One region of the Diaphorobacter sp. JS3051 genome, then DNA from elsewhere that is predicted to be linked to it. Evidence: predicted binding sites of a transcription regulator. Region 1 holds the regulator's gene; each other region holds the start of a gene.

Evidence for each region. Region 1 encodes sigma-54, which starts transcription at its own class of promoters, with help from an activator protein. Its sites were predicted from a motif close to TGGCANGNAANCTGCTTT; they were not measured.
Region 2: I3K84_RS09830 (pilin) is a predicted target of sigma-54. The motif match lies at 4,913-4,930, and genes of this name have one in related genera.
Region 3: I3K84_RS12200 (TorF family putative porin) is a predicted target of sigma-54. The motif match lies at 6,355-6,372, and genes of this name have one in related genera.
Region 4: glnA (type I glutamate--ammonia ligase) is a predicted target of sigma-54. The motif match lies at 6,323-6,340, and genes of this name have one in related genera.

The regions. Positions count from the first base shown of each region.
Region 1 covers NZ_CP065406.1:2,355,808-2,363,647, forward strand. Annotated here, with positions in the region: gene I3K84_RS11280 (class I SAM-dependent RNA methyltransferase) at 1-712, opposite strand, end outside; gene I3K84_RS11285 (thioesterase family protein) at 709-1,152, opposite strand; gene I3K84_RS11290 (RNA polymerase factor sigma-54) at 1,156-2,733, opposite strand; gene lptB (LPS export ABC transporter ATP-binding protein) at 2,786-3,538, opposite strand; gene lptA (lipopolysaccharide transport periplasmic protein LptA) at 3,562-4,221, opposite strand; gene I3K84_RS11305 (thiol:disulfide interchange protein DsbA/DsbL) at 4,395-5,045, opposite strand; gene I3K84_RS11310 (SPOR domain-containing protein) at 5,104-5,730, opposite strand; gene argS (arginine--tRNA ligase) at 5,743-7,446, opposite strand; gene I3K84_RS11320 (PsiF family protein) at 7,572-7,840, shown strand, end outside.
Region 2 covers NZ_CP065406.1:2,052,696-2,060,535, forward strand. Annotated here, with positions in the region: gene glmS (glutamine--fructose-6-phosphate transaminase (isomerizing)) at 1-1,462, opposite strand, end outside; gene I3K84_RS09810 (Lrp/AsnC family transcriptional regulator) at 1,599-2,090, shown strand; gene I3K84_RS09815 (DnaJ C-terminal domain-containing protein) at 2,216-3,211, shown strand; gene I3K84_RS09820 (chaperone modulator CbpM) at 3,214-3,534, shown strand; gene I3K84_RS09825 (response regulator) at 3,613-4,299, opposite strand; gene I3K84_RS09830 (pilin) at 4,386-4,862, opposite strand; gene I3K84_RS09835 (sel1 repeat family protein) at 5,095-5,562, shown strand; gene I3K84_RS09840 (ATP-binding protein) at 5,671-6,435, opposite strand; gene glmU (bifunctional UDP-N-acetylglucosamine diphosphorylase/glucosamine-1-phosphate N-acetyltransferase GlmU) at 6,440-7,840, opposite strand, start outside.
Region 3 covers NZ_CP065406.1:2,522,980-2,530,819, forward strand. Annotated here, with positions in the region: gene glcF (glycolate oxidase subunit GlcF) at 1-624, opposite strand, end outside; gene I3K84_RS12175 (YoaK family protein) at 651-1,448, opposite strand; gene glcE (glycolate oxidase subunit GlcE) at 1,451-2,560, opposite strand; gene I3K84_RS12185 (SMP-30/gluconolactonase/LRE family protein) at 2,664-3,614, opposite strand; gene I3K84_RS12190 (ammonium transporter) at 3,754-5,181, opposite strand; gene glnK (P-II family nitrogen regulator) at 5,228-5,566, opposite strand; gene I3K84_RS12200 (TorF family putative porin) at 5,587-6,318, opposite strand; gene I3K84_RS12205 (YifB family Mg chelatase-like AAA ATPase) at 6,537-7,840, shown strand, end outside.
Region 4 covers NZ_CP065406.1:3,879,463-3,887,302, forward strand. Annotated here, with positions in the region: rRNA gene I3K84_RS18450 (23S ribosomal RNA) at 1-445, shown strand, start outside; rRNA gene rrf (5S ribosomal RNA) at 566-678, shown strand; gene I3K84_RS18460 (16S rRNA pseudouridine(516) synthase) at 753-1,490, shown strand; gene I3K84_RS18465 (YncE family protein) at 1,650-2,624, shown strand; gene I3K84_RS18470 (polysaccharide deacetylase family protein) at 2,611-3,447, shown strand; gene I3K84_RS18475 (sterol desaturase family protein) at 3,498-4,496, shown strand; gene I3K84_RS18480 (EI24 domain-containing protein) at 4,512-5,414, shown strand; gene I3K84_RS18485 (molybdopterin-binding protein) at 5,411-6,232, shown strand; gene glnA (type I glutamate--ammonia ligase) at 6,389-7,804, shown strand.

The DNA of each region.
Region 1 (7,840 bases):
GCAACAGCTTCTCGAAGGCAAAGCGCCGCTGCAGCCCCGGCGCGATGCGGCAGGCGATCTGCGCGGCCTCGATGACCACGGTGCCGCTGCCGCAGCAGGGGTCGTACAGCGGCAGCGGCTGCTCGCCATGCGGGTCCCAGCCGGTGGCGGCGATCATGGCGGCGGCCAGCGTTTCCTTGAGCGGCGCGTCGCCCTTGTCCTCGCGCCAGCCGCGTTTGAACAGCGGTTCGCCCGAGGTGTCGATGTAGATCTGGGCGCGGTCGCTGGTCAGGTGCAGGTGCACGCGCACGTCGGGCCACTGCGTCTGCACGTCGGGGCGCACGCCGGCCTTGGCGCGGAAGCGGTCGGCCACGGCATCCTTCACGCGCAGCGCGGCGAAGTTCAGGCTCTTGAGCGGGCTGTGCTGCGCCGTCACCTCCACCTTGAAGCTCTGGCGCGGGGTGAACCAGATCTCCCAGGCCACGTCGGCCGCGGCGGCATAGATGTCGTCCTCGTTGCGGTAGGGCCGCTCGGCCAGTTGCACCAGCACGCGCTGCGCCAGGCGGCTGTGCAGGTTCAGGCGCAGCGCATCGCGCCACGAGGCGCGCAGCAGCACGCCCGCGCGGCCCACGAGCAGGTCCTGCCCGGCCAGCCCCGTGAGGCTGTGCACCTCGTCGGCCAGATAGCCCTCCACGCCAGCGGCGCAGGGCAAGAAGAGTTGAAGCTGGTTCATTGCGGCTGTGCTGCGCGCTGCAGCAATGGCTGGAGCACGGATTCAGGAATGGGTGCGGGCTTGCGGGCCGCCCGGTCGATGAAGACGATGCCGGTCTTGCCGCGCGCGATCTCGCGCCCCTGGCTCTTCTCGGTCATCCGGAAGACGAGGTCGAAGCCGTAGAGGTTGAAATCCTGCGGCGTCATCTCCACGCGCAGCGTCTCGCCGTGGAACGCCTCGGACTTGTACTGCGCCACGATGTCGCCCACCACGGTGGACAGGCCCGCCACGTCGGCCTCGGGGTAGCCCAGCGACTTGAAGAAACGCACACGCGCCTCGGACACGAGGCTGAGCAACTGCGCGTTGTCCAGGTGCCCGCCCTGGTTGACATGGCTGATGTAGATCTGCAGCTCGGTACTGAAGCCGAAGTGCGGGGGAAGGTCAAAGACGACGCGTGCCATGGTTCAAAGTGCCTTGCGGAGGTTGGCCGGGGCGATCTTGAGCGCCTCACGGTATTTGGCCACGGTGCGGCGCGCACATTCAATGCCCTGCTCCTTGAGCATCTCGGCGATCTGGCTGTCCGACAGCGGCTTGTGCGGGTTCTCGGCCGCGATGAACTGCTTGATGAGCGCGCGCACGGCCGTGCTGGAGGCGTTGCCGCCGGTTTCGGTGCCCAGCCCCGAGCCGAAGAAATACTTGAGCTCGTAGGTGCCTTGCGGCGTGGCCATGTACTTGGCGGTGGTCACGCGGCTGATGGTGGACTCGTGCAGGCCCAGTTCATCGGCAATGTCGCGCAGCACCAGCGGGCGCATGGCCAGTTCGCCATGCACGAAGAAGTTCTTCTGCCGCTCCACGATGGCGCGCGACACGCGCAGGATGGTGTCAAAACGCTGCTGGATGTTCTTGATGAACCAGCGCGCCTCCTGCAGCCGTGCCTGCAGCGCCTGGTGGCCTTCGCCACGGCCGCCGCGCAACGCACCGGCGTAGATGTCGTGCACGCGCAGACGCGGCATCACGTCCGGGTTGAGCTGCACGCTGAAGTTCTGCTGTCCGCCGCGGCCAGTTTTCTTGACGATCACGTCGGGCACGATGATGTTGCGGTCCACGTCGGCAAAGCGCCTGCCCGGGCGTGGCTCCAGCCGTGCGATCAAGGCCATCGCGGCACGCGTGCGCTCTTCGCTGGTGCCGCAGGCCTGCGCCAGGCGGCGCACGTCGCGCTTGGCCAGCAGGTCCAGCGGCTGGCCGCAAATGGCCAGCGCGGCCTGGATCACGTCGGGGTCGCCCTCTTCGTCCTGGTCCATCGCACGCAGCTGCAGCGTGAGGCATTCGGCCAGGCCGCGCGCGCCCACGCCCGCGGGCTCCAGGCTTTGCAGCAGGCGCAGCGCGACTGTGAAGCGGTGCACCAATTCATCGAGTTGCTCGGGGTCTTCGGTGCCCGCCAGGCTGGCGGCCAGGTCCTGCAGCGACTCGTCCAGGTAGCCGTCGTCGTTCAGCGATTCGATGAGGAAGCGCAGCGCGGCCATGTCCAGCTCGGACAGGCGCAGCGCCAGCGCCTGGCGGTGCAGGAAGGCCGTGAGCGACTCCTGGCTGCGGGCCAGCTCGGTGGCGTCCACCTCGTCGTCGCTCCCCGCGCCGGCACCGTTGCGTGCCGGAGCGTCGCCGCCCCACTCGCTGTCGTCGGGCGCCAGGTCTACCGAGCCGTCGCCTTCCCAGTCCGCGGGTTCGGCCGTGGATTCGGCGGTGGAGGTTTCTGCATCATTTTGGCTTGTAGCGCTTTCCTGTCCTGCGCTGACAGCTCCTGAATAAATAGCATCTTCGGCTTCGCGGTCTTGCTCGCTCACCGGCGCATCGGCCTGGGCCAGGCCGAACTCCTCGCGCGGGGCCTCTTCCAGCGTGCGCTCCAGGAAGGGGTTCTCGTCGAGCATCTGCTCGACCTCCTGGGCCAGCTCCAGCGTGGACAGCTGCAGCAGGCGGATCGACTGCTGCAACTGCGGTGTGAGCGCCAGGTGCTGCGAGACGCGCAGCGACAGGCCGGGCTTCATGGCCTGCAACCCACTGTCTGGTCCTGCATCGCGCCGTGGTCGCCCATCACTCTCACATGCGGAAGTGCTCGCCCAGGTACACCCGGCGCACTTCCGCGTTGTCGACGATGTCCGACGGCGTACCCTGAGCCAGCACCTGGCCGTCGCTGATGATGAAGGCGTGGTCGCAGATGCCCAGCGTCTCACGCACGTTGTGGTCGGTGATCAGCACGCCAATGCCGCGCGCCTTGAGAAAGCCAATGATGCGCTGGATCTCGATCACGGCGATCGGGTCGATGCCGGCAAAGGGCTCATCCAGCAGGATGAAGCGCGGCTGCGTGGCCAGCGCGCGCGCGATCTCCACGCGCCGGCGCTCGCCGCCCGACAGCGCCAGTGCAGGCGACTTGCGCAGGTGGTCCACGCGCAGCTCCTGCAGCAGCGCGGTCAGGCGCCGCTCCACCTCGGCGCGCGGCAGGGTGCGGCCGGCCTCGTCGGTCTGCAGCTCCAGCACCGCGCGCACGTTGTCTTCGACATTGAGCTTGCGAAAGATCGAGGCTTCCTGCGGCAGGTACGACAGGCCCAGCCGCGAGCGCCGGTGGATGGGCATGTCCGTCACGTCCTGCCCGTCGATGCTGATGCGGCCGCCGTCGCTGCGCACCAAGCCGACGATCATGTAGAACGACGTGGTCTTGCCGGCGCCGTTGGGGCCCAATAGGCCCACCACCTCGCCCTTTTGCACGACCACGGACACGTCCTTGACCACCTTGCGGCTGCCGTAGGACTTCTCCAGGTGCAGCGCCTCCAGGCGGCTGACGCCTTCGCTCATGCGCGCATCGTCCAAGGCCGCGCTCACTTTGCGCCGTCCAGGCTGGGGCTGGTACGCAGCGCGGGCGGCTCGGTGCGCACGGGCGGCGTGGCGCTGGTGCCCGAGGCAGGCTCCTTGGGCGCGAGCACCGCCCGCACCCGGCCGCCCGGCGTGCCGGCAGTGGCGCCGGCGGGCGCGGTCTTCTGCCCGTCCACGGTGAACACGTCCGTGAGGTTGTTGTAGACGATGAGGGCGCCGGCCAGCTCGTCGGTCAGTGTGGCCTCGCGGTAGCGGCGCAGCTCGGCGCGGCGGATGAGCTTCACCACGTCGGCGCGGCCGTCGTATTCGATGACCTCGCCCTCGCCCTCGACGAACTCGTCGGGCGCGCCCGGCGCGGTGTCACGTTTTTGCCGGAAAAAAGCGCGCTTGCCCGGCTCGGCCGTCACCACACCGTACTGGAAGCCGTCGGCATCCTGGCGCACCTCCAGCTGCGCGCCGCGCAGCACGATGGTGCCCTTGGTCATGACGACACGGCCGGTGAAAACGCTGGTCTGCTTGAGCTCATCGTGGCGCAGGGCATCGGCCTCGATGTTCATGGGCTTGTTGCGGTCGGCTTTTTCGGCATGCACCAGCGGCGATGCGGCCAGCGCCAGGGCCAGCGCTGCGGCGCGGGACAGGAGGAGGAAGGGCAATCGGGTTCTCATAGAGGGCACGAATCTTGCGGTCATTGTACTGACGCAAGCGCGCCGCCGCCGCAGTGGATCGCATCAACCCGTACAGGCCTGCCACCGGCTGTCATGCCGCCGCGCCAACCGGTGCGCAGGCATGAAAAAAGCGCGCCCGTAGGCGCGCTTGTCGCTGGTGGCGGCGGGGCGCTTCAGCCCTTGCGCGCTACGCCAACCAGGTGCTCCACCACCTGCAGCACGCTTTGCATGTTGCCCGCCATGGTGCCGTCGGTGTAGTAGCGGCCGGCCACTCCCATGGAGGGAACGCCTTCGACCTGGTAGCCATCCTGCAGCTGCGACGCCTTACGCACTTGGTTGGATACGGTGAAGGAGTTGTAGACCTCCTTGAACTTCGCCACGTCCACGCCCTGCTTGCCGATCCAGTCGAAGATCAGCTCGTCCTTGTTCAGCGGCAGGCGTTCCACGTGCACCGCACGGAACACCTTCGCATGCAGCTCGGGCAGCTTGCCCATGCCTTCCAGCGCGTAGTAGAGCTTTTGCTGCGGCACGAAGCTCGCATTGAACGCCACGGGCACGCGGCGGATGTGCAGGTCCTTGGGCGCCGACTTGATCCAGGCCTCCAGCGAAGGCTCGAACGTATTGCAGTGCGGGCAGCTGTACCAGAAGAACTCGATGACCTCGATCTTCCCGGCAGGTGCCTCGGTTGCGACGGGCTTGCCCAGCTTGACGTAGTCCTTGCCTTCCTTGAACTGGCGGCCTTGCGCCAATGCGGGCGCCGCCAGCGGCAGGCTCAGGGCGGTGGCCGCGGAGGCGACGGTCAGAGAAAACTCACGGCGTTTCATAGGTTGGGATCACTCCTGGACAGCATGGAGGGTTGTGAGCGCCAGCGCGGGCAAAAGTTCAGCGCTGCACCCGGACCAGCGCGGACTCCACCCCCGCGCCATCGAGTTTTTCCTTCAGCGACTCGGCGTCGTCACGCTTGCCGAACGGGCCCACGCGCACGCGGAACACCGTGCGGCCGTTCTGCTCACGCTCGCTGACGCGCGCCTCCCAGCCCAGCATGGCCAGCTTGGCGCGCTGCGCATCGGCATCCTGCTGGGTGCGGAACGCGCCCGCCTGCACGAAGTATTCGAAAGGATCGGCACTGGTCGCGGGAGCGGGCGCCGCGTTGGCCTTGGCGCGGGCCAGGTCGCCCAGCGGGTCGGCCGACGTCGGTGCCGCGCCGGGCCGGCTGGCCGCCGCCCGCGGACCCGACGCAGGCAGGGCTGCGGCGGTCGCGGTGTCGGACGCGGGAGCGGCAGCCGGCGCAGCGGGGCGCACAGGGTTCTTGCCGTACAACGGCGCGTTGGGGTCCCAGTTCTTGTTCTTCGTGGCCTCGTCCTGCTCGGACGCACGCGGCGTGCTCTTGTTCAGGAAGGGCACGGGCACCTTGGTCACATACACGGCCACGGCCAGCGCGACTCCCAGGCCCACGATCACCCCGAGGATGAAGCCCACGATGGTGCCGCCGCGTTGCTGTTTCTTCATATCAGTGGTCACTTACATTCTGGCTGGCGCAGACACGCCCAGCACCGCCAATCCATTGTGCAATACCTGCGCCGTGGCCGCGACGAGCGCCAGCCGCGCCTGCTTGACGGTCTCGTCGTCCACCAGAATGCGCTCGGCGTCGTAATAGCTGTGGTAGGCGGCAGCCAGGTCGCGCAGGTAGAACGTCACGTCGTGCGGCGCATTGCCGGCCGCGGCCGCGGTGAGCATCTCGGGATACTTGGCGAGCAGCAGCATCAGCGCCTGGGCCTGCGGGCCTTCCAGCGGCGACAGGTCCACATCGCGCAGCGCGGCCACGTCGTAGTCCTCGCGCCAGCCGCGCAGCACCGAGCAGATGCGCGCATGGGCGTACTGCACGTAATACACGGGGTTGTCGTTGTTCTGCGCCACTGCCAGGTCGACGTCGAAGGTGTATTCGGTGTCGGGCTTGCGCGACAGCAGGAAGAAACGCACCGCGTCCTTGCTGGTCCACTCGATCAGGTCGCGCAGCGTCACGTAACTGCCGGCGCGCTTGCTGATCTTGACCTCCTCGCCATTGCGCACCACGCGCACCATGGTGTGCAGCACGTAGTCGGGGTAGCCCTGGGGGATTCCCACGTCCGCCGCCTGCAGGCCGGCGCGCACGCGCGCGATGGTGCCGTGGTGGTCCGTGCCCTGGATGTTCACCACCTTGGTGAAGCCGCGCTGGAACTTCTGGATGTGGTAGGCCACGTCAGGCACGAAGTAGGTGTACGTGCCGTCCTGCTTGCGCATGACGCGGTCCTTGTCGTCCCCGTAGTCGGTGGACTTGAGCCACAGCGCGCCGTCCTGCTCGTAGGTCTTGCCGTTGGCGACGAGGCGCTGCACGGTAGCGTCCACATGGCCGTTGGCGTAGAGGCTGGACTCCAGGTAGTACTGGTCGAACTGGAGGTTGAAGGCCTGCAGATCCTTGTCCTGCTCATTGCGCAGGTAGGCCACGGCGAACTGGCGGATGTTCTCGTAATCCTCGACATCGCCATTGGCCGTGAACGCACGGTCATCGGCCTGGACGGTGGCCTTGGCGAGGAAGGCGTCGGCGATGTCCTGGATGTAGTCGCCGTTGTAGAAATTCTTGGCCAGCGGGTTGTCCGCGTCGGTGGGCCAGCAGTCATCCCCCGGCTTGAAGCCCTTGGCGCGCAGTTGCGTGCTCTTGGTGAGGGTGTCGATCTGCACGCCCGCGTCGTTGTAATAGAACTCGCGGTGCACGCTCCAGCCCTGGGTGGCGTACAGATGGCTGATGGCGTCGCCGATGGCGGCCTGGCGGCCGTGACCGACGTGCAACGGGCCGGTGGGGTTGGCGGAGACGAACTCCACCAGGACTTTCTCGCCGCGCGCCGGCTGGTAGCCATATTGCGCGCCTTGCGCCAGCACCTCGTGCACCACCTGCTGCTTGGCGGCGGGCTTGAGGCGGATGTTCAGAAAACCGGGGCCGGCGATCTCGATGGCCTGCACCCATTTTTGGAACGCGGGCGTGGCCTCCAGCGCGGCCTGTAGCTGTTCACCCAGTGCGCGGGGATTCTGCTTGAGGGGCTTGGCCAGCTGCATGGCGGCCGTGCACGCGAGGTCGCCATGGGCAGCGACCTTGGGAGATTCGAAGGCCGCGCGGCTGCCTGCGCCGGGCGACACCTTTTCCAGCTCGTCGGCCAGCGCCGCGAGCAATTCCTGTTTGACGGAGAGCATGGGGGCGGATTCTACGGGCCGACCCGTCATCCATTCGTGACCGCCCGGCGTTATGCTGGGTGGCCCGTGGGGCACTGCGTTGCCGACGGGCGCATTCACCTTTTCCTTTTTTGCAGGAGCATTACATGAAGAAACTGCTTCCCCTGTTGGCCGCTGCCGGCTTTGCCCTTTCGTTCGCCGCACACGCTGCGGACGCCCCCGCGACCGGCGCCTCTGCCCCCGCCAAGGCGCCCACGGCGCAGCAGACGCGCATGAAGACCTGCAATGCCGACGCCGGCGCCAAGAACCTCAAGGGCGACGAACGCAAAGCTTTCATGAAGGAGTGCCTGAGCGGCAACAAGGCGTCCACCCAGCAGGACAAGATGAAGAGCTGTAACGCGGACGCCGTTGCGAA
Region 2 (7,840 bases), 300 kb from region 1:
CCTCGGACCAGCTGATGATCTGCGGCTCCAGCGCCAGCACGGCCTGCAGTGCGGCGGGCAGGTGGCGCATGGCTTTCAGGTAGTTGCCCTCGGCCTCCTCGGTCAGGCGCCCGCGCGACTGCGCCAGCGCCAGGGTCAACAGGAACAGTCCCGCCAGCTGCGCGGTGAAGGCTTTGGTCGACGCCACGCCAATCTCCACGCCGGCGCGGGTGACGTAGGCCAGCTCGCACTCGCGCACCATGGCGCTGGTGGCCACGTTGCAGATGGTGAGCGTGTGGCGCATGCCCAGGCTCTGCGCATGGCGCAGTGCGGCCAGGGTGTCGGCGGTTTCGCCGGATTGGCTGATGGTCACCACCAGCGTGCGCGGGTTGGGCACGCTGGTGCGGTAGCGGTATTCGCTGGCCACTTCCACCTGGGTGGGAATGCCCGCGATGCCCTCCAGCCAGTACTTGGCGGTGCAGCCGCTGTAGTAGCTGGTCCCGCAGGCGAGGATGAGCACGGAGTCGATCTCCTTGAACACACGCCAGGCTGCCGCGCCCTGCTGTCCGGGCTGGCCCACGCCGTCGAACAGCTCGGGCACGATGCCCTGCAGGCCGTGCAACGTGTCGGCAATGGCGCGCGGCTGTTCAAAGATTTCCTTTTGCATGTAGTGGCGATAGGGCCCCAGCTCCACCGCACCACTGTGTGCGTGCACGGTGCGCACGGGGCGGCTGCCGGCGTCCAGCGGCTGGCCATCGGCCGTGGTGATCCAGTAACGGCCCAATTGCAGGTCCACCAGGTCGCCCTCTTCCAGGTACACGATCTGGTCGGTCACACCGGCCAGGGCCATGGCATCGCTGGCCAGGAAGTGCTCACCCTCACCGACACCCAGCACCAGGGGCGAGCCCGCGCGCGCACCCACCACGCGGTGCGGCTCGTCCTTGTGGATCACGGCAATGGCGAACGCGCCGTGCAGCCGCGCAGTCGCGGCGCGCACGGCCTGGAACAGGTCGCCGTCGTACAGGCTGTCCACCAGATGCGCGATGACCTCGGTATCGGTCTGGCTGGAGAACACGTAGCCGCGCGCCTGCAACTCGGCGCGCAACTCCTCGTGGTTCTCGATGATGCCGTTGTGCACCAAGGCCACGCGGCCGGGGCGCTCTGCCTGCGCCGGCGCGGCACCGGGTCCGTGGCTGAAGTGGGGATGGGCGTTGTGCACGACGGGGGCGCCGTGCGTGGCCCAGCGGGTGTGGGCGATGCCCGTGGCGCCTTGGAGGTGTTCATGGTTCACCTGCGCCAGCAGTTCGGCCACGCGGGCAGTGCTGCGCGCACGGTGCAGGCCACCCGCGGGCATTTCGCCCAGGCTCGCCTCGTGCACGGCGACGCCGCAGGAGTCATAGCCGCGGTACTCCAGCCGCTGCAGGCCTTGCACCAGGATGGGAACGATATTGCGGGTGGATACCGCGCCGACGATGCCGCACATAAATACTGCTCCGATGAAAGAATGGGCGAGATGCTAGGCGGCCTCTCAAGAAATTTTTGATCTGATTTTCATTACATATGAACAAAAATTTCTTCCGCCATAATCTAAGAAATATTTCTTCATAAAACACACTTTAATGGAATCTGATTCCTCGCTGGATGCCGTGGATTTGCAATTGCTGGACCTGCTGCAGCGCGACGCCTCCCTCAGCAACCAAGCTATGGCAGAACAAGTGCATGTCTCCCCACCCACCTGCCTGCGCCGCGTGCGGCGGCTGCACACCCTGGGCCTGATCGAGCGGCAGGTGGCGCTGTTGCAGCCCGACCGCCTGGCCGCGCTGCAGGGCCACGGGCTGGCTGCGATCGTCGAGGTTGCACTGGACCGCCAGGGTGCCGAGCACCTGGACGCGTTCGAGGCCCGCGCCGTCGCCGAAGACGAGGTCCAGCAATGCTGGCGCGTCTCGCCGGGGCCGGACTTCGTGCTCATCGTGCACACGCGCGACATGCCGGGCTACCTGGCCCTGTCGCAGCGGCTGTTCACGCAGGACGCCAATGTGCGCAACGTGAAGGCGTTCTTCTCGGTCCACCGTGCAAAGTTTGAAACAAAAGTACCTCTAGCGCTTATATAGCAAGCGTCAACAGCTATTTAATTTATAGCAATCCTGCACGACCTCTTGACCTTCCGGGACATCGACTCCACTCTGTGAACCTCAAGGCCGCGCCCACTGCGGGCCGGCCATGCATGGAGGGACGCATGGAGTTCAAGGACTACTACCAGATCCTCGGCGTGGCACGCGACGCCACTGCCGCCGACATCAAGAAGGCCTACCGCAAGCTCGCGCGCCGGTACCACCCCGACGTGAGCAAGGAGGCCGATGCCGCGGCCCGCATGGCCGAGGTGAATGAGGCCAATACCGTGTTATCGGACCCGGAGAAGCGCGCCGCCTACGACGCGCTGGGCCGCGAGGCACCGCACCGCGCGGGGCAGGACTTCCGCCCGCCGCCGAACTGGGACGCAGGGTTCGAGTTCACCGGCACGCCCGGCGCCGAGGGCATGGACGCGGCGCAGTTCAGCGACTTTTTCGAGCAGCTCTTCGGCCGCGCCGCCCGCGCCCAGCGCAGCCGGCACGCGGGCCCGTCGGCCCATGATGGAAGCGGCAGAACCTCACCACAGCGCGGGCGCGACCACCACGCCAGCATCGAGCTGGACCTGCGCGATGCCTACCTGGGCGCCGAGCGCACGCTGACGCTGCGCGGCGCGCGGGTGGACGACAGCGGCCACCTGGTCAATGAAGAACGCCAGTTGCAGGTGAACATCCCCAAGGGGGTGCGGGAGGGCCAACTCATCCGCCTGGGCGGCCAGGGCGGCCCGGGCCTGGGCGGCGCGCCCGCGGGCGACCTGTTCCTGGAGGTGCATTTCAAGCCCGACGCACGCTGGCGCGCCGAAGACCGCGACGTGTACCAGTCCGTCACCCTCGCGCCCTGGGAGGCCGAACTGGGCGGCCCCGTCGAGGTGCAGACACCCGGCGGCGCCACCGTGGAAGTGACCGTGCCGCCGCGCTGGAAACCCGGCCGCAAGCTGCGCCTGAAGGAGCGCGGCATTCCCGCCGCCACGCCCGGCGACCTGTACCTGGAACTGCACGTGGCCCTGCCCCCCGCCACCAACGAGGCCCAGCAGCAGGCCTACCGCGCGTTCGCGCAGGCCTTCCCGCAATTCCAGCCCCGCAAGCCCTCTACGCAAGGAGCCTGAGCATGCCCACGCCCCCATTTGTTGATCATGCCCTGGCCGAGCTGCTCGACGAACAGGCCCGCCTCACGCTGGACGACCTTGCGCGCTCGTGCTGCATGGCGCCCGGCTGGGTGATCGAACGGCTGGAGGCCGGCCTGCTGCACGGCGAACAGGCGGGCGGCCACTGGCAATTCACCAGCGCCACCGTGGTACGCGCGCGCCGCCTGGCGCGGCTGGAATCGACCTTCGACGCCGACCCCGAGCTGGCCGCGCTCACGGCCGACCTGATCGAAGAGGTGACGGCGCTGCGCCAGCGCCTGCGGCAATTGGAAGGGCGGCTGTAGCCCCTTCAAACAGCACCGGGTGGCATGAATGCCCCGGTGCTGCAGACAGGAGGATTGCTGGCAATGCGGTAGCCCACCCTATGAGGCATTCAGCGCACTGAACACCAGCCGGAAAAGCTCGGTACCTTGATTGGTGGAACCGAAGGCACCCTTCTCCTTTGCCATTTGTTCGTTTTTAGGCAGGTTTCCGCCTGCTGAATAAAAGATGAGCGGCAACTTGATGCTCGCATTGCGCATCTGCTCCAGCAGTTCATACCCCGCCCGCGGTTCGTCGTGGCGCCCCATATCGCTAATGACCAAGTCGAATCTTTCATGCGTCAGACGCTCTATGGCTTGTTCGGTGGTTTCAGCCAGACGGATCGTCATACCCAGGGCCTGCAAGGACTGTTGCAACTGCTGGTTGTTCTTCGGGCGATCGTCCACCCACAGGATCTTGGTCTTGCTGGCGCGCTTGACTGCCCGGGTGGTAAGCATCTCGGTGACAACCTCCACGGCCTCCTGTGCCGCCTTGCTCGGCGGCAAATGCCCCTGCGCATCGGGTGCAGCAGCATTGGCCGCGAGTCCTGCTGCAGTCTGAAGTTGCGCTCTGTTGAACGATGCCTCCATGCCCGCGCCTTTGAGGGTGAGCCCCCCAATATCTTTGATAAACGTCTTTATAGATTCGCCAAAGTACCATACCACCCATAGCAATACCAGCGGCCATGCGATAGCGCCCAACAAATCGGCGACTGAATGAATAGTCTTTGAAATTTCTTCCAACGGCATGTGTCAGAGCATCATTGGAATCAATTAGAGCCAAACAACAACGGGGGCATAAATTCCCCCGCGTTACTAGAAATTCAAGATGAAAATCAAAGATCAGTCAGACACGTCTTGGGACGAATTGTTGCAGCAATATCCGTCTTGCAGGTCCATTCAGACTTGTTTGTGTCATAGACCAGTGTCCATTCAAACTTTTTACCAGACAATTTCGCATTTACACCCGAAGTTGCGAACGTCGAAGTAACAGTGCAACCGCCAGTATCAGCAGCAGTACCTGCCGTAGTAACAGAAGCGACATATTTACCCTTAATCGTGTCAGCCTTCCCAATACTTCCTACGGCAGCCGAGGCATTGGCTGGGCATACTTTATCTTGAGGAAAGCTGAGTTCAATATCCTTTTTCACTCCATCAGCAAGAGTAACGGCCTCAGAAGCCTGGGCTTTAGCCGTGTAATCTTGATAGGCAGGCAACGCCACAGCCGCCAAAATACCAATGATCGCCACGACGATCATCAGTTCGATCAGGGTAAAACCGGCCTGGGCGCGGCGCATGGCAGTGGATTTCATGAAATTCCTCCAGTTGGGTAATGGGCCGGCAATTACCGGTCGCATTACACTCAGCAACAGTCATGCCAACTGGTTTCCATTGGTTTCCACGTGTTTCAGGCCGGTTTGATACCCGAACCATCATCCCAATGGTTTTTGACACGGCTTTTGCCGTGTCATGGCATGCCGCCACGCATGCCAAATCAGGTTTGCCGGTGCGAAATAGAATGACCGGCCATAGGAGAAGAAAGACATGGACACCATCAGCCTGGACGCGTCGGTCGCGATTACCGGCATCAGCCGCAGCACGCTATGGCGCCGCGTGACGGACGGCACGATCGGCCGGGGCGGCAAGGACGGGCGCAGTCGCGCCATGCTGGCGCTGGGCGACGTGCTAGGCCTGGTGAGCGTGCCCCTGGGTGCCGATGACATTGCCGTGCTGCTGCGCGCCGACGCGGGCGATGCCGATGCGCAGGCCGACATGGGCGCGCTGTTCTACGTGGCGGGCGCGCACAAGGCGGCGCTGTACTGGCTGGGCGAAGCCGCCGCGCAAGGCAATGCCGAGGCCATGCAGTGGCTGGGGACGGCCTACGCCGCGCGGGGGGGCAACATTATACACAAAGATGCCAACCTTGCAATCATGTGGCTTGCCAAGGCTGCCGCGCTGGGGCATCCCATCGCGCAGTACCAGATGGAGCGGCTGCGCGATGGGCGCGAATGAGGCCCAGCGGCTGCAATGACAAAAACAGCCTCTTTCCCTTTACAGTAAAGCGCTGGAAGCTATCAAATAGAGAGCTTTCGCCCGGCTTTTCCGAAGCCGGCGCCGCTTTCAGGCGCCCGGCCAGTCGAGCCGGATGCTGCAGCCCGCGCCGGGCGCGGCCGCCGCGGTGATCGTGGCGCCATGGCGCTGCGCTATCGCCGCGCACAGCGCCAGGCCGGCGCCCACGCCCTCGAAGTCGGCCTCGCGGTGCATGCGCTGGAACACGCCGAACAGCTGCTGCGCGCGCGCGCCGTCGAAGCCCGCGCCGTTGTCCTGCACGGTGATGCGCACACCGCCCTGCGCCGCAGGCTCAGCCTGCACCTGCACGCGGGGCTGCGCCACGCCGCGCGAGAACTTCACCGCATTGCCCAGCAGTTGCACCAGCAACTGGGCCAGCAGCTCGGCATCGGCCTGCACGACGGGCAGATCCGGCGCAATGTTCCATGCCGCGCCTTCGGCCGCCGCACCCAAAGCCTGCCGAGCCTCCTGCACAGCCGCGGTCAGCGCAACGGCCCGGGGCCGCAGCGCAGCGCTGCGTGCGCGGGCGATGGCCTGCAGCCCGTCGATCATCTGCGCCATGCGGCGCGCGGACTGCTCCATCGTGGCCAGGAAACCCAGCGCCTCGTCCACCTGCGGCGGCTGCTCCTGCAGTACCTCGCGCACCAGCGCGCCATAGGAGGTGACGTGGCGCAGCGGCGCGCGCAGGTCGTGCGACACACCCCGTAGAAAGTCCTCCTGCGCCGCCGCCATATCGCTGATCTGCTGGCGCGCCTGGGCCAGTTCGCTGCGCAGCTGCGCCAGCGTGTCCGCCGGTGGAATGCCCTCGCCGGTCATGGCCTCAACCCTTGGCCTGTTTGGCGGGGCGCTTCCAGTTCGCGATGCTCACCTGCCGGCCACGCGCCACGCTCAACACACCCGGTGGCGTGTCCTTGGTGATGGTGGAGCCGCCACCCACCGTGCCACCCGCCCCAATGGTGACGGGCGCCACCAGCACGCAGTTGCTGCCGATGTGCACGTCGGCCTCGATCACCGTGCGGTGCTTGTTGGCACCGTCGTAATTGGCGGTGATGCTGCCGGCGCCGTAGTTCACGCGCTCGCCCACGCTGGCGTCGCCCAGGTAGGCCAGGTGGTTGGCCTTGGCGCCGTCGGCCAGCGTGCTGTTCTTCACCTCCACGAAGTTGCCAATGTGCACCTCGCGCCCCAGTTGCGCGCCGGGGCGCAGGCGCGCGAAGGGACCAATCAGTGCGCCTTCGCCCACATGGGCGCCGGCCTTCTCGCCATCGATGTGGGTAAAGGGGTGGACCACAGCGCCCGCGGCGATGGTGGCGTTGCTGATGTGGCAGTAGGCGCCGATGCGCGCGCCCTCGCCCAGTTCCACGCGGCCGGTGAAGATGCAGCCCACGTCGATCTCCACATCCTGCGCACAGAGGATTTCGCCGCGCGCGCCGCTGCGCGCATCGTCGCGCAGGTCAAAGCGCGCGGGGTCGGCCAGGCGAACGCCCTGCTCCATGAGTGCCGCGGCCTGGGCGCGCTGGTGCGCGCGCTCCAGCTCGGCCAGTTGCGCGGGGCTGTTCACGCCCGCCACCTGCAGCGCATCGCCAATGCAGTGGGCCGCCACGGGCACGCCGTCCGCCACGGCCATGGACACGATGTCGGTCAGGTAGTACTCGCCCTGCGCGTTGTCGTTGGTCAGACGCGCCAGCCAGCCCGCCAGGCGCTGCGCGGGCACGGCCATGATGCCGCTGTAGACCTCGTCGATGGCGCGCTCGGCATCGTTCGCGTCCTTGTGCTCCACGATGCGCTGCACCGTTCCGCCCTCGCCGCGCACGATGCGGCCGTACCCTGTGGGATCGGGCAGGCGCACGGTGAGCAGCGCTAGGCGCTCGCCCGCCCCGGCCTCGACCAGCGCGCGCAGCGTCGCGGCCTGGGTCAACGGCACGTCGCCCGACAGCACCACCACCGTGCCATCGCCCGCCAGCGCGGGCGTGGCCTGCTGCACCGCGTGGCCCGTGCCCAACTGCGGCTCCTGGCGCACGAATTTCAAGTCAAAAGTGCCTCCAGCGCCCGCCAATCCTGCGCAAGCAGCTTCTACTTCTGTAGCGCCATGGCCCGTTACCACCACCACGCGGCGCGCCTGCAGGCTGGCGGCCTGGCCCAGCACATGGTGCAGCAGGGGCCGGCCGGCCAGGCGCTGCAAGACCTTGGGAATGCGGCTTTTCATGCGCGTGCCCTTGCCCGC
Region 3 (7,840 bases), 170 kb from region 1:
GCCGCAGCAGCCCGCCTCGCGCGCCACCACGGTCTGTATGCCTGCAGCATCCAGCACGCGTGCCGTGGCGCTGTTGATGTTGGGCGCCATCGACGGCTGCACGCAGCCCTCCAGCAGCAGCACCTTGCGCGCATGGCTGCGCGTGGGCCAGGCGCCCGCGTCCTGGCGCGGCGGCACCTTGGCGCGCAGGCGCTCGGGCAGCAGGCCGCGCACGGCCTGGCCCACCTTCATTGCCGGGGCAAAGAGCGGCGATGGCAAGCCTTCCTTGAGCATCCAGCGGGCCGCCGCCTCGCCGCGCGGGCGCGGCACCTTTTCCTCGACGATGCGCCGGCCGATGTCCACCAGATGCCCGTACTGCACGCCGCTCGGGCAGGTGCTCTCGCAGTTGCGGCAGGTCAGGCACCGGTCCAGGTGCAACTGCGTCTTGCGCGTGGGCTCGGCCCCTTCCAGCACCTGCTTGATGAGGTAGATGCGCCCGCGCGGGCCGTCCAGCTCATCGCCCAGCAACTGGTAGGTGGGGCAGGTGGCAGTGCAAAAGCCGCAGTGCACGCATTTGCGCAGGATGGCCTCGGCCTCCTGCCCTTCGGGCGTGCCCTGGTACTGGGGTGCGAGCTGGGTCTGCATGGTGTGTCGTGGAGATCGTGGAGGGGTTAGCGGCGCGCGGGGGCGTCTTCGGCGGGTGCGGGGGCGCGGCGCGCGCGCCACAGCTGGGCCAGGCGCTGGCGGTCGGCGGCGAGGGGGGGCAGCGACAGCGCCAGCAGGATGGACGCGAGCGGCACCACCCAGATGAAGCCCACGTACTTGAAGCCCGCCGCACCGACCACGCCGCCGGCGGTGAACATGCCCAGCAGGCTGGCGAACATGCGCAGGCGCGTCTTGTTGGCATGCACCTGCGACTCGCGCGGCGTGCCGCTGCGGTTCCAGTACAGGGCCTTGCCCATCTCGATGCCAAGGTCGGTGACGATGCCCGTCATGTGCGTGGTGCGGATCTGGGCCGAAGACATCTTGGTCACCACCGCGTTCTGCAGCCCCATGATGTAGGCCAGCAGCAGCACCGTGAGCGGCACGGCGAACGGCGTGCGCCAGCCCAGCGTGATGGCCCCCATCAGGCCGAACAGCAGCATCAGCACCGCCTCCAGCAAGAGCGGCAGCGCAAAGCCGCTGCGCAGGTGCTGGTGGCGCGCCCAATTGACGAGGATGGCCGTGGAGCCCGCGCCCGACATGAACGCCCACAGCGTGCCGATGGCGCTGAGCACCAGCGTCATGTTGCCCAGCACCAGGTTGTCGGCCACCAGCGAAAGGAAGCCCGTCATGTGCGAGGTGTACATGTGTACGACCAGAAAGCCCCCCGCGTTGATCGCCCCCGCGTTGAACGCCAGCAGCAGGCCCAGCGTGCGGTTGGTGACCGTGGTGCGGTGCTGCCCGGTCAGGTGGCGCAGCAGCCGCATGGCTAGACGAGGCGCCCGGGGTTGAAGATGCCGGCCGGGTCGAACGCCTGCTTGAGCCGCTGGTGGATCGCAGCGAGCGCCGCAGAATTTGCATCAAAAACGGCTCTAGCGCTTATCCCATCTGCGCTAGCAGCTATGAATAGAGAAGCACTGCCCCCCACCTCGGCGGCCAGTGCGTGCAGTGCATCGCCGTGCTGCGGCAGCGCCTGCACCCAGCGCAGGCCGCCGTGCCACTCCACCAGCGGCGGCGCTACGCCCGCGGGCAATGCCAGCACGGGCGCGGTCTGGGGAACCGACAGGCGCCACAGCGCATGGTTCGCCGCGCGCGCGGCGAACCAGGGCAGGCGCTGGTCGCGGCAAGCCTGCCAGTCGTTAGGCACGGTGGGAGCGTCTTGCAACTCACCTCCCATGCTGCGGCAGGCGGCCTGCACCGCCGCCTGGGCGCCACGCAGGCGCACGTAGAGCTGGCCGCGGCCCGCATCCTCGACCCAGCAGCTGGCGTTGAGCGGCAGCGGCTGGCCGCCCCAGGCGTTGAGGCGGCGCAGCGCCTCGGCCTGGTCGCAGTCAAAGCGCAGCGTGGCCTCGGCCGGCGGCACCGGCAGCACCTTCAGGCTGACCTCGGTGATCACGCCGAGCTGCCCCCAGGCCCCGGCCATGAGGCGCGAGACGTCATAGCCCGCCACGTTCTTCATCACCTGGCCGCCAAAGCGCAGCAGCTCGCCGCGCCCGTTGATGATCTCCACGCCCAGCACGTAGTCGCGCACCGCGCCCACGCTGGCGCGCGCCGGGCCCGACAGGCCGGCCGCCACCATGCCCCCCACGGTGCCGCCTTCGGCAAAGCGTGGCGGCTCAAACGGCAGGCTCTGGCCATGGCGCGCGAGCAGCGCCTCCAACTCCGCCAGCGGCGTGCCGGCCAGCGCGGTCACCACCAGTTCGCTGGGCTCGTAGCTCACGACGCCGGCCAGGGGCCGCATGTCCAGCGGCTCGCCAGCATGCTGCGGCGCGCCCGGGCCATGGAAGTCTTTGGTGCCTCCGCCGCAGATGCGCACGGCGCTGCGGCGGTCTGCGCTGTCGCGCACGCGGTCGATGATCTGGCGAAGGGCTGCGTCCATCCGGCGATGGTACTGCCCTGCCCTTTCGGCCGGCCGGGACGCAGGTTTGATTTTTTTGAACGCGCGGCGTGAATGGCGCTGGCAGCCGTGCGCGCCGCAGGGGTCAGCGCTGGCCGATCTCGCACCAGGCCACGGGCAACCCCGCCACGGCCACGCGGGTGGACAGCACCCGCCCCGACTGGGGCCAGCGCGCCAGCTCATCGGCACTGCGGCCCTTGCGTGCAGAGGTGACGAACAGCGTGTGCCCGTCCGGCCCACCGACGCAGGGCATGGTGGGGCAGGACAGCGGCGTGGGCAGCTCGGCCAGCACCTCGCCGCGCGGCGACAAGCGCAGCACGCGCGCGCCCTCGTACAGCGCGCACCAGTAGGCGCCTTCGGCATCCACAGCGGCACCGTCCGGGCGGCCGCCATAGGGGACTGCCTCATCGCGCGCCGCAAAGCGGTGCAACACACGCGGCGCCCCGATGGGCTCCAACTGGGCGTTGCAGTCCCACGCGCGGATGGTGTGCGAGGGCGTGTCGCTCCAATACAGCGTGCGCCCGTCCGGCGACCAGGCCAGTCCGTTGGCGGTGGCCACGCCGTCCAGCATGCGGCGCACCGTGGGAGCATCGGGGCTGTCCTGGTCCCGGCCGCGCAGGTCGATGCAGTACAGCGCAGCGACGGGCTGGCGCGGGCCCTGGGCGGGCTCATGCACCGTACCCACCCACAGGCGCCCGAGCGCGTCGCACTTGCCGTCGTTGGCACGCTCGGTCGCCGGGTCGATGGGCAAGTGCGCCAGCGTGAGGAGCGGCCCGCCCCAGCGCGGCGCGTGGCAGATGCGGTCGCGCAGCGCCACCACCAGGCCTGCGGGTGTGCCCCCTTGGCGCGCCGGCGCGATGCAGCCGGGCTCGGCCGGCAGGGGCCAGCATTGCGCATCGCTCCCGTGCACGCCGCTGCGCCACAGCGCGCGGCCAGCGATGTCCACCCAGTACAGACGGGACTCCAGGGGGTGCCAGAAAGGAGATTCGCCGAGTTGCGCGGGCGCGGCGGCCAGGGGCGTCCAGGCAGTGTTCATGCAGGCATTATTGGCCGCGGGCCTGCGCGCCGCCCAAAGAAAAGGCCCGCCAAGGGCGGGCCCAAAAAAGGGACAGGGAGTTGCTCGCTTGTCATCGGGGGCGCCGCGCCACCACGCGGCGCCCGCCGTTCAACGCCGCTCAGCGGTGGTAGGCCGTCTCGCCGTGGGAGGTGATGTCCAGGCCCTCGCGCTCGGCTTCCTCGCTCACGCGCAGGCCCACCAGCAGGTCGGCGACCTTGTAGGCGATGAAGGACACCACGCCCGACCACACGATGGTGAACAGCACGCTCTTGACCTGCACCCACACCTGCGCGCCCATGCTGAAGGTGTCGGGCGTCAGGCCGCCGGTGCCGCCCAGGCCCTGGGCCGCGAACACGCCGGTGAGGATGGCGCCCACGATGCCGCCCACGCCATGCACGCCGAACACGTCGAAGGCGTCGTCCACGTTCAGCATCTTCTTCAGGCCGCCCACACCCCACAGGCAGACCAGGCCGGCGATCAGGCCGATCGCGATGGAGCCCATGGGGCCCACGAAGCCCGCGGCGGGCGTGACCGCCACCAGGCCGGCCACCGCGCCCGAGGCCGCGCCCAGCATGGAAGCCTTGCCCTTGTGCAGCGCTTCGCCGGCAATCCACGACAGCGTGGCAGCCGAAGTGGCCAGCACGGTGTTCACGAAGGCCAGACCGGCAGCAGCGTTGGCGGCACCGGCAGAGCCGGCGTTGAAGCCGAACCAGCCCACCCACAGCAGCGAGGCGCCCACCATGGTCAGCGTCAGGCTGTGCGGGGTGAAGGCCTCTTTGCCAAAGCCGATACGCTTGCCCACCATGTAGGCACCCACCAGGCCCGCGATACCGGCATTGATGTGCACCACGGTGCCGCCCGCAAAATCGAGCGCGCCGTCGGCCGCCAGCAGGCCGCCACCCCACACGATGTGGGCCATGGGCACGTAGCTGAAGGTGAACCACAGCAGCGCGAAGATGAGCACGGCCGCAAAACGCATGCGTTCCGCAAAGGAGCCCACGACCAGCGCCACGGTGATGGCCGCGAACGTGCCCTGGAAGGCGATGAACACGTATTCGGGAATGGTCGCCAGCGCACCAAAGGTTTCCTGGCTCACGCCCTTCAGGAAGAGCTTGGACAGGTCGCCCACGAATTGGCCCTCGCCGGAGAACGCGAGGCTGTAGCCGTAGATGGACCACAGCAGCGACACCAGGGCGAAGATCACGAACACCTGCATCAGCACGGACAGCATGTTCTTGGTGCGGCCCAGCCCCCCGTAGAACAAGGCCAGGCCCGGGATGATCATCAGGATCACGAGCAGCGTGGAGGTCAGCATCCAGGCGGTGTCGCCCGAGTCCACCTTGGGCGCGGCGGGCGCCGCTGCCGCTGCCGCGGGTGCGGGTGCCGCAGCAGGTGCTGCGACGGGCTCGGCAGCGGGCGCAGGCGCGGGGGCGACGGCCACGGGCTCCGAAGCCGCCGCGGCCGCGTCGGGTGTCTGGGCCAGCGCGCCGGCGCCACCGGCCAGCAGGCTTGCACCGATCAGTAGGGAAGCAAATAGTTTTTTCATGGCAGATCTCTGGGTCGGGAGGGACGAATGCCTGTGCGGCGCGCGCTCACAGGGCTTCCTGGCCGGTCTCGCCGGTGCGAATGCGCACCACCTGTTCCAGGTGCGCCACGAAGATCTTGCCGTCGCCGATCTTGCCGGTGCGGGCCGCGCCTTCGATGGCCTCGATGACGCGTTCCACCAGCTCGTCGGCCACGGCGGCCTCGATCTTCACCTTGGGCAGGAAGTCCACGACGTACTCGGCGCCGCGGTACAGCTCGGTATGGCCCTTCTGGCGGCCGAAGCCCTTCACCTCGGTCACGGTGATGCCCTGCACGCCGATGTCCGACAGGGACTCGCGCACCTCGTCGAGCTTGAAGGGTTTGATGATGGCGGTGACCATTTTCATGATCGGTTCCTTGTCGAGAGTTAAAGGGTCTTGGTGAGGGAGACGATCAGGCGGGCCTTGTTGGCATCGCCGAAGAAGCCCTTCTTGTTGGCTCCGGCAACCGCCGCGGACAATGACAGGCCGGCGCCGAAGTCGTAGGCGCCGCCCACGCTGTAGTCCACGTAATTGGGCACGCCCAGATCCTTGATGTCGCTGGCAAAGCGCGTGTAGCCCACGGACGCCTTCAGCGTGACGCTGGGCGCAACCTCCTGCGCAAACGCCAGGTTCAGGTAGCCCGTGTTGCGCCCGCGGTTGCTGGAGGTCTTGGCGCCCGCCCAGCCGAAGTAATCCTTGGACACGGTGTGCGAGTACTTGGCCGTGAACGGGCCGTACGTGGCCGCACCGTACAGCTCGGTGGTGTTGCCGCTGGTGTTGCCCGGGTACACATACGTGAGCGCGCCCACATCCAGGTCCACCTCGCCGGCCTTGAATTTGTAGCCGCCGTAGAAGTCGGCCTCGATGGAGTTGCCGGACAGCCAGTCCACGCTGGAGTTCCAGTTGCCCACATAGAAGCCGCTGTCGCCAAAGCTGTAGTCGAACCCGCCCTGGATGGCCGGGTTCACGGCCTTGATGCGGTTCACGTCCTGGTCCTGGCCGCGGAACTTGTAGTTGCTGGTCAGCGACACATTGGCAGTGAGCTGGGCGCTGGCAAGGCCCGGTACGGCGACGGCCGCAAAAGCGAGGGTCAGGGTCTTGAGGGAAAAGCGGTGCATGGTTCCTCCAGTGTTGGGCGACGGTTGACACCCCTCAATGCATGGACCGTGCCACCCCGAAATCCGCCCCGCGACGGCCTGCCGGGTACCATCCTGAGACATACGTGCAGTCACAGGGGTTGCAGCCCGGCGCATTTCGCACCAGCCTGGTGCAGGGCTGCCCTCTTGCGCATCCCGTCGCCATGGTTGCACGCACATGCCTGGGGAGATCCGTTGCGATGAGTCTTGCTTTGGTGCAAAGCCGCGCCCTGCTGGGCCTGCACGCGCCCGCCGTTACGGTGGAAGTACACCTGGCCAACGGGTTGCCCAGCTTCGCGCTGGTGGGCCTGGCCGATGTCGAGGTCAAGGAGGCGCGCGAGCGCGTGCGCTCCGCGCTGCAGAACGCCGGGCTGGAATTCCCGGCCAACAAGAAGATCACCGTGAACCTGGCGCCGGCCGATCTGCCCAAGGACTCCGGCCGCTTCGACCTGCCGATCGCGCTGGGCATCCTGGCCGCGAGCGGGCAGATCGACGCGGCCCGGTTGGACGGCTGGGAGTTCGCCGGCGAGCTATCGCTGTCGGGCCTGCTGCGCCCGGTGCGCGGCGCCCTGGCGACCAGCTTGGCGCTGCGCGCGCTGGCGCAGCCCGTACGCACGGTGCTTCCCCCCGGCAGCGCCGAAGAAGCTGCGCTGGTGCCGGGCACCGAGATCTACCGCGCGCACCACCTGTTGGACGTGGTACGCCAGTTCGTGCCCGTGCCCCCGCCGAACGATGATGGCGCGGACGACGGCGGTTGGCAGCGGCTGCAACCCGCGCCGCCGGCCCCGGCCACCGATGGCCCGGACCTGGCCGACGTGAAGGGGCAGGCCGCGGCCAAGCGCGCACTGGAGATCGCTGCCGCAGGCGGGCACGGGCTGCTGCTCGTGGGGCCCCCGGGCTCGGGCAAGTCCATGCTGGCCCAGCGTTTTGCCGGGCTGCTGCCCCCGATGGGGGTGGAGCAAGCGCTGGAGAGCGCGGCCATTGCCAGCCTGGCGGGGCGCTTCAGCCCCGCGCAGTGGATGCAGCGCACCACAGCCAGCCCGCACCACAGCTGCAGCGCGATCGCGCTGGTGGGTGGGGGCTCGCCGCCGCGCCCGGGCGAGATCTCGCTCGCGCACGAAGGCGTGCTGTTCCTCGATGAATTCCCCGAATTCGCCCGCAGCGCCCTGGAGGCGCTGCGCGAGCCGCTGGAGAGCGGGCGCATCACCATTGCCCGGGCGGCGCAGCGCGCCGAGTTCCCGGCGCGCTTTCAGCTCGTGGCGGCCATGAACCCCTGCCCCTGTGGTTTTGCGGGCTCGCACCAGCGCGCCTGCCGCTGCACACCCGACCAGATCGCGCGCTACCAGGGCAAGCTCAGCGGCCCGCTGCTGGACCGCATCGACCTGCATGTGGAGGTGCCCGCGCTGCCGCCCGAGGAACTGCTGGGCGCCCCGCCCGGCGAACCCAGCGGCGCCGTGCGCGAACGCGTGGCCCGCGCGCACGAACGAGCGCTCCAGCGCCAGGG
Region 4 (7,840 bases), 1.5 Mb from region 1:
ATACCGCCCAAGAGTTCATATCGACGGCGGTGTTTGGCACCTCGATGTCGGCTCATCTCATCCTGGGGCTGTAGTCGGTCCCAAGGGTATGGCTGTTCGCCATTTAAAGAGGTACGTGAGCTGGGTTTAAAACGTCGTGAGACAGTTTGGTCCCTATCTTCCGTGGGCGCTGCAGATTTGAGGAAGCCTGCTCCTAGTACGAGAGGACCGGAGTGGACACACCTCTGGTGTATCGGTTGTCACGCCAGTGGCATTGCCGAGTAGCTAAGTGTGGAAGAGATAACCGCTGAAAGCATCTAAGCGGGAAACTCGTTTCAAGATGAGATCTGCCGGGGCCTTGAGCCCCCTGAAGGGTCGTTGTAGACCACGACGTTGATAGGCTGGGTGTGGAAGTGCAGCAATGCATTAAGCTAACCAGTACTAATTGCCCGTGCGGCTTGACCCTATAACTTTGACTGCCAATCGCAGTTCAAGACTGTTATGCCAAGTACGCAATCAAATCCACGCTGATTCACAGACTCTATGAATTCGCTGTGCAGTCCTCACTGCTCAGCAACCCTTTATGCCTGATGACCATAGCAAGTTGGTCCCACTCCTTCCCATCCCGAACAGGACAGTGAAACGACTTCGCGCCGATGATAGTGCGGGTTCCCGTGTGAAAGTAGGTCATCGTCAGGCTCTTACAGCCCAAACCGCCCTCCCACTAACACAGTGGGAGGGCGTTTTGCTTTGCAGCGATAACGCCGTATTTCATGCAGCTTCAGGACATTCTCTATTCGCAAGGATTCGGCACGCGCCGCATTTGCGCCGGCTTGATTCAGCAGGGCAGAGTTGCCATTCATGCGACAGGCACCCTAGAGCCCACGATCTGCCAAGACGCGACGCAGGATATTGATGTCGAAGGTTTGGTGTTGCGCGTTCAAGGAGTGGATTGGCCATACCAACCCAGGGCCTATGTCATGCTCCATAAGCCTGCAGGAACCGAGTGTTCGCAAAAGCCATCGGCCTATCCCAGCATCTACACGTTGTTGCCCGCTCCGCTTAGGCAGAGGCCCAGCAAGGGTTCTGTGGATGGTGTGCAGGCCGTGGGGCGCTTGGACCAGGACACCACCGGTTTGCTGTTACTCAGTGACGATGGGCAATTCATCCACCGCATGAGTTCGCCCAAAAAGCATGTGCCAAAGGTGTACCGTGTGACTGCCAAGCATCCGCTGACCAAGGAGCAGGTCGACCGCTTGCTGGGAGGTGTGGTGCTCGATGATGACCCACGCCCTGTGCGGGCGGCTGCCTGCGCGCTAGTCGACGCGCATGTGCTTGACCTGACCCTGACGGAAGGGAAGTACCACCAAGTGAAGCGCATGATTGCCGCGGTAGGCAATCGGGTGGAAGCCTTGCATCGGTCGCACATCGGCCGTTTGGCATTGCCGGCGGATATGCAGCCGGGGGAGTGGCGTTGGCTCGGCGAAGAGGACCTCGCCCTGCTGCGGTAGCGAAAGACAGACAAGTGGTCTGCGCCCGTCGCGATCCAATAGGCGGTTGCGTCAACGTCGCGCACATCGCGTCCGTTGTCTGCAAGTCACTTCTGTGAGTGATGTCCGAATGTTCGCAGGCGGGTGCCCAGTAGGAAGGGGAGCAGGGTGGTCAATCAGATGATGAGGCGCGTGGCATGCGCGTGGTGGGCTGCTTGGCTGGTGTGGGGAACGTCCGCTGGTGCGAGTGAGCCACCGGTGTTCGTTCTCAATTCGCTGCAGGCGGACATCAGCGTCATCGACCCCGCGACCTGGACCGAAATCGGCCGTATTGCCACTGGCAAGGAGCCGCACCACCTGTACCTCACGCCTGACGAGAAATCGCTGATTGTTGCCAACGCGCTCGGCGATAGCCTGACCTTCGTGGACCCGGCCACTGCGCAAGTGCAGCGTACGGTGCGGGGGATCGTGGATCCTTACCACTTGCGGTTATCACCTGACATGAAATGGTTGGTCACGGCGGCCAACCGCCTCAACCATGTGGACTTCTACCGTTGGGACGGCAAGGAGCTCACGCTCGTGCAGCGCGTGTCCACTGGCAAGACGCCAAGCCACCTGTGGATCGATGCCGGCAGCCGCACGGTGTATTCGACCATGCAGGACAGCGATGAGCTGGTGGCCATCGATATATCGACGCAAAAGATCAAGTGGCGCACAAAGACAGGTGCCATGCCGGCGGATGTGTACGGCAGCCCCGACGGCAAGCATCTTTTTGTCGGCCTTACCGGCAGCGATAGCGTGGAGGTCTTCGACATTGTCGGTGAGCAGCCGCGCAGCGTGCAACGCATCAAGACGGGAGATGGCGCCCATGCCTTTCGCGCTGCGGGCGACGGTCGCCATCTGTTCGTGAGCAACCGAGTGGCCAATACCATCAGCAAGATCGACATGCAGGCGCTGCGCGTGGTGGATGGCTATCCGGCGCCCGGCGGGCCGGACTGCATGGATGTCTCGGCGGATGGTCGCTGGCTCTACGTCAGCGCCCGCTGGGCGCGCAAGATGCTCGTGATCGACACGGTGGAGCGCAAGGTGGCACGGGCCGTTCAAGTGGGCAAGTCTCCCCACGGCGTTTGGACACTCCGACATGCCAGGCGCTGAGCCACGCGGCCGCTCCCCCAGAGCACGGCGGAGGTGGCATATTTGTTGCGCTTCAATTTTGATAGCTGCTGGCGCTTATCCAGCAAGCGCTACAGGCCAAAATGACTGCAAAGGCGCTGTGTACCTGACTTTTGACACTGGCCACATGGGCGTTGCGCATCTGGTGGCCGAGGTGCTTCAGCGCCAGCAGGTCAAGGCGACCTTCTTTGCCGCAGACGAACCGACTCAGACGGGCGGCAGCAGCCTGGATGGCTACTGGGCGCCCTGGTGGCGCGCGCGCGCTGCAGAAGGGCACGAGTTCGCATCGCACACGCTGCACCATGTGTACTGGCGTGCCGACCAGGGGACGCCGCTGCAGCCGCGGTTCAAGGTCAGACCATCGGCCGGTCCTCAGGCAGGTCAGGACCTGACGATGACGGGGGCGCAATACTGCGCACAGATCGATGGCGCTGCGAGCCGGTTGCGTGTCCTGACGGGCCGGGAGCCGCTCCCGCTATTCCGCGCGCCGGGCGGCAAGACCTCGCAGCGCCTGCTGGAGGCTGCCAAATCCTGCGGTTATACGCATGTGGGATGGAGTGCTGCGGGATTCCTCGGGGACGAGCTGCCCAGCGACCACTACAGCAATACGGCCCTGCTGGAGCGTGCGTTGCGCACCGTTCGTGACGGCGACATCCTGCTGGCGCATCTGGGCATCTGGTCACGCAAGGATCCATGGGCACCCGCTGTGCTGGAGCCTCTCGTCAAAGGCCTGAAGGCGCGGGGCCTGTGCTTTCGCACGCTGCGCGAGCATCCTGTGTACGGAGCACAAGCGCAGAGAAAATGACACAACGCCCGGCTATGCTGCCGCGCACCCACGCAACGCCACGGTGACTCATGTCAGGGCTGACCTATTTATTCGATACCGCGCAGCAATGGCTGTTCGAGACGCTGGTACAGCCCGCGCTCTTCATGCTGGGCCAGGCCAATGTGCTGGAGGACGGTTATGCCGCCACCGGGTGGCTGCTGGTGGGACTGCTGCAACTGGGGGTGATGGTCGCGGTGATCGGGCCTTTGGAGCGTTGGCGCCCGGTGGAGCTGTTGCGCGACCGTGATGCCGTGCACGTGGACATGCTTTACACGCTGATCCATCGCCTGGGTCTTTTTCGCCTGGCACTGTTCTTCACCACGGAGCCTCTGTGGAATGCACTGTTTGGCGCCCTGCGCGCCCATGGCTGGAAGACCCTGCAGCTGGATGCGCTCTGGCCGGGTGTCTCCGACTTGCCCGTCGTGAGCCTGCTGCTATACCTGCTGGTGTTCGACTTCGTGGACTATGGGATCCACCGCGGCCAGCACCGCTTTGAATGGTGGTGGAGGCTGCATGCGCTCCACCATTCGCAGCGGCAGATGACGATGTGGAGCGACAACCGCAACCATCTGCTGGACGATCTGCTGCGCGATGCCATCATCGTGTTCGTCGCGCAGTGCATTGGTGTGGCGCCGGGGCAGTTTGTCGCCATCGTGGCCCTCACGCAGCTCAGCGAGAACCTGCACCACGCCAACCTGCGCCTGTGGTTCGGCCAGGTGGGCGAGCGCCTGTGGGTCAGCCCGCGTTTCCACCGCATGCACCACGCCATGGGCGTGGGCCCTGAAGCTGCACCTGGGCAGGGAACCGATCAGCACCTGCATGCGGCAGTGCCCGGGGGCAACAACTTCGGCGTGTTGTTGCCGTGGTGGGACATGTTGTTCGGTACGGCCAACTTCGAGCATCGCTACGAGCCCACGGGCGTGCGCGACCAGGTGGAGGCGGACGCGGACGGCCGCGTGCGTGATTACGGGCGGGGGTTCTGGGCGCAGCAGTGGCGCGGCCTGCTGCGGCTGGTGGGGCGGGCGTAGAGAGCCGATCGCGCTATGCTCGCGCGCATGGGGCTTTTCATCGATTCCTTCTGGCGCGCAGTGGGCTATTGCCTGATGCCGCGCGTCATTGCGCTGTCGCTGTTGCCGCTGGTGCTGATCACGGTGGTGGCGCTGGGCGGCGGCTACCTGTTCTGGACAACTGCCGTGGCCTGGACGCAGACGGCGCTGGAAAGCTCCACCTGGCTGGGCCTGCTGTGGGGGTGGCTGCACAACTTTGGCGTGGATAACCTGCCCGTGGCGCTAGCGCCGCTGCTGGTGCTCATGGGAGCCACGCCACTGATCGTCATTGTCTGCGTGCTCGCGGTGGCCGTATTGATGGCCCCTGCCATCGTGACTCTGGTGGCGCAGCGGCGTTTTGCGCAACTGCAGCGCAAGCGGGGCGGTTCATTCCTTGCCAGCGTGCTGTGGTCTCTGGGGTCGACCATCGCGGCGCTCATTGCGCTGGTGCTGTCCATGCCGCTGTGGCTGGTCCCGCCGCTGGTGTTGATCCTGCCTCCGCTCATCTGGGGATGGCTCACCTACCGTGTCATGGCCTTTGACGCACTGGCCGAACACGCGAGCAAGCCGGAGCGGCAGGAGATTTTCAAGCGCCATCAGCTCAGCCTGCTGAGCATTGGCGTGCTGAGCGGATTTCTAGGGGCCGCGCCCGGCATTGTCTGGGCGTCGGGCGTGGTGTTCGCAGCGGCGTTCCTCGTCCTGGTGCCGATCGCCATCTGGATCTACACGCTGGTGTTCGCCTTCTCATCGCTGTGGTTCACGCATTTCTGTCTGGCCGCGCTGCAACAGCTGCGCGAGCAGCGAGGCGAACGCCCGCCGGGCGATACGCCTGCAACCGCCGCGCCCGCAACGCCAGCGCCTTCTTTGCCATCCTCGTCTCACCTGCAGGACAACCCATGACACCGGCTTTCGGCCTCATCATCGTTGGCGATGAAATCCTCTCGGGCAAGCGGGCGGACAAGCACCTCGCCAAGGTCATCGAACTGCTTGCGGCACGCGGGCTTGCGCTGTCCTATGCGGACTACGTAGGCGACGACCGTCCGCGCATCACGGCGGCGCTGCAGCGCGCCTTCGCCTCGTCGGACATCGTGTTCAGCTGCGGCGGCATTGGTGCCACTCCCGACGACCACACACGCCAGTGCGCGGCGGCCGCGCTGCAGCGCCCGTTGGTCCTGCACCCCGAGGCCAAGCGCCTGATCACCGAGCGCATGCAGGATGTGGCACGGGAACAGGGCGAGGCGTTCGACCCCGACCGCGCCGACAATCTGCATCGGCTGAACATGGGCGTTTTTCCTGAGGGTGCGCGCATCATTCCCAACCCTTACAACAAGATCCCCGGCTTCTCGTGTGACGGCCCTGGGGGCGGCATGGTGCATTTCGTGCCGGGGTTCCCGGTCATGGCTTGGCCTATGGTGGACTGGGCACTCCAGCATTACTGTGCCCCGTGGTTCAACCAGCAGCCGCAGATGGAGCGCTCCGTCGTGCTTTACGGCGCGATGGAAGCCGCGCTGACCCCGCTCATGGAGCGGGTCGAGGCCGGACATCCGGGGATCAAGGTGTTCAGCCTGCCGAGCGTGGACCACCCGGTACACGGGCGCCATGTGGAATTGGGCGTCAAGGGGGCCGCTGCCTTGGTGCCTGCCGCGTGGCAGGCGCTGCAGGAAGGTTTGCACCAAACAGGTGCATCCATAGGCCCTGAAATGGTGCGCAAATGGTAAGAAGGCGGGCCACTTAAAATCCTGCACGCGTTTGGTGCGCCGTCGCAGGGCTCTGCGCCCGGCTTGCCCCGTACGGGTGTCCCCATTCGCTGGCACGCAAACTGCTTTTCTGTGCGCATCATTGTTGATGAGCACTTCTATCCCTGGAGAACCCTGATGGCCAAGACCGTTGCAGACGTGATGAAGATGGTGAAGGAAAACGAAGTCAAGTTCGTGGACTTCCGCTTCACGGATACCCGCGGCAAGGAACAGCACGTCACCGTGCCGATCTCGCACTTCGACGAAGACAAGTTCGCCTCGGGCCATGCGTTCGACGGCTCGTCGGTCGCCGGCTGGAAGGGGATCGAGGCGTCGGACATGCTGCTCATGCCCGATCCGAACACCGCCAACATCGACCCGTTCTTCGAAGAAACCACCATGATCATGGCGTGTGACGTGGTGGAGCCGGCCGACGGCAAGGCCTACGACCGCGACCCGCGCTCCATCGCCAAGCGTGCCGAGGCGTACCTGAAGGCCTCCGGCATGGGCGACACGGCCTATTTCGGCCCGGAGCCCGAGTTCTTCATCTTCGACGGCGTGCGCTGGAGCACCGATCCCAACCACACCTTCTACGAGATCGAAGAGTACGAAGCCCCCTGGAATACCGGCGCCAAGCTCGAAGGCGGCAACCGTGGCCACCGTCCCACCACCAAGGGCGGCTATTTCCCCGTGCCCCCGGTCGACAGCACGCAGGACATGCGCGCCGAGATGTCCCTGATCCTTGAATCCCTGGGCATTCCGGTCGAGGTGTTCCACCACGAAGTGGCCGGTGCCGGCCAGAACGAGATCGGCACCCGGTTCAGCACGCTGGTGGAGCGTGCCGACTGGACCATGCTGCAGAAGTACGTGATCCACAACGTGGCCAACGCCTACGGCAAGACCGCCACCTTCATGCCCAAGCCCTACCACGGCGACAACGGCTCGGGCATGCACGTGCACCAGTCGGTCTGGAAGGACGGCAAGAACCTGTTCGCCGGCGACGGCTATGCGGGTCTGTCGGACTTCGCGCTGTACTACATCGGCGGCATCATCAAGCACGCCCGCGCACTGAACGCCATCACGAACCCTGGCACCAACAGCTACAAGCGCCTGGTGCCGCACTTCGAGGCGCCGGTGAAGCTGGCCTACTCGGCCAAGAACCGCTCGGCCTCCATCCGCATCCCGTTCGTGGCCAACCCGAAGGGCCGCCGCGTGGAAGCGCGCTTCCCCGATCCGCTGATGAACCCCTACCTGGGCTTTGCGGCCCTGCTGATGGCGGGTCTGGACGGCGTGGAAAACAAGATCCACCCGGGCGAAGCCGCTACCAAGGACCTGTACCACCTGCCGCCGGAGGAAGACAAGCTGGTGCCCACCGTGTGCCACAGCCTGGACCAGGCGCTGGAAGCGCTGAACAAGGACCGCGCGTTCCTGACCAAGGGCGGCGTGTTCACCGACTCCATGCTCGACGCCTACATCGAGCTGAAGATGCAGGAAGTCACGCGCTTCCGCATGGCCGTGCATCCCGTCGAGTACGACATGTACTACTCGCTGTGATGGCAGGGGCTCAGGCCCCCGACTGTTGTCAACAAG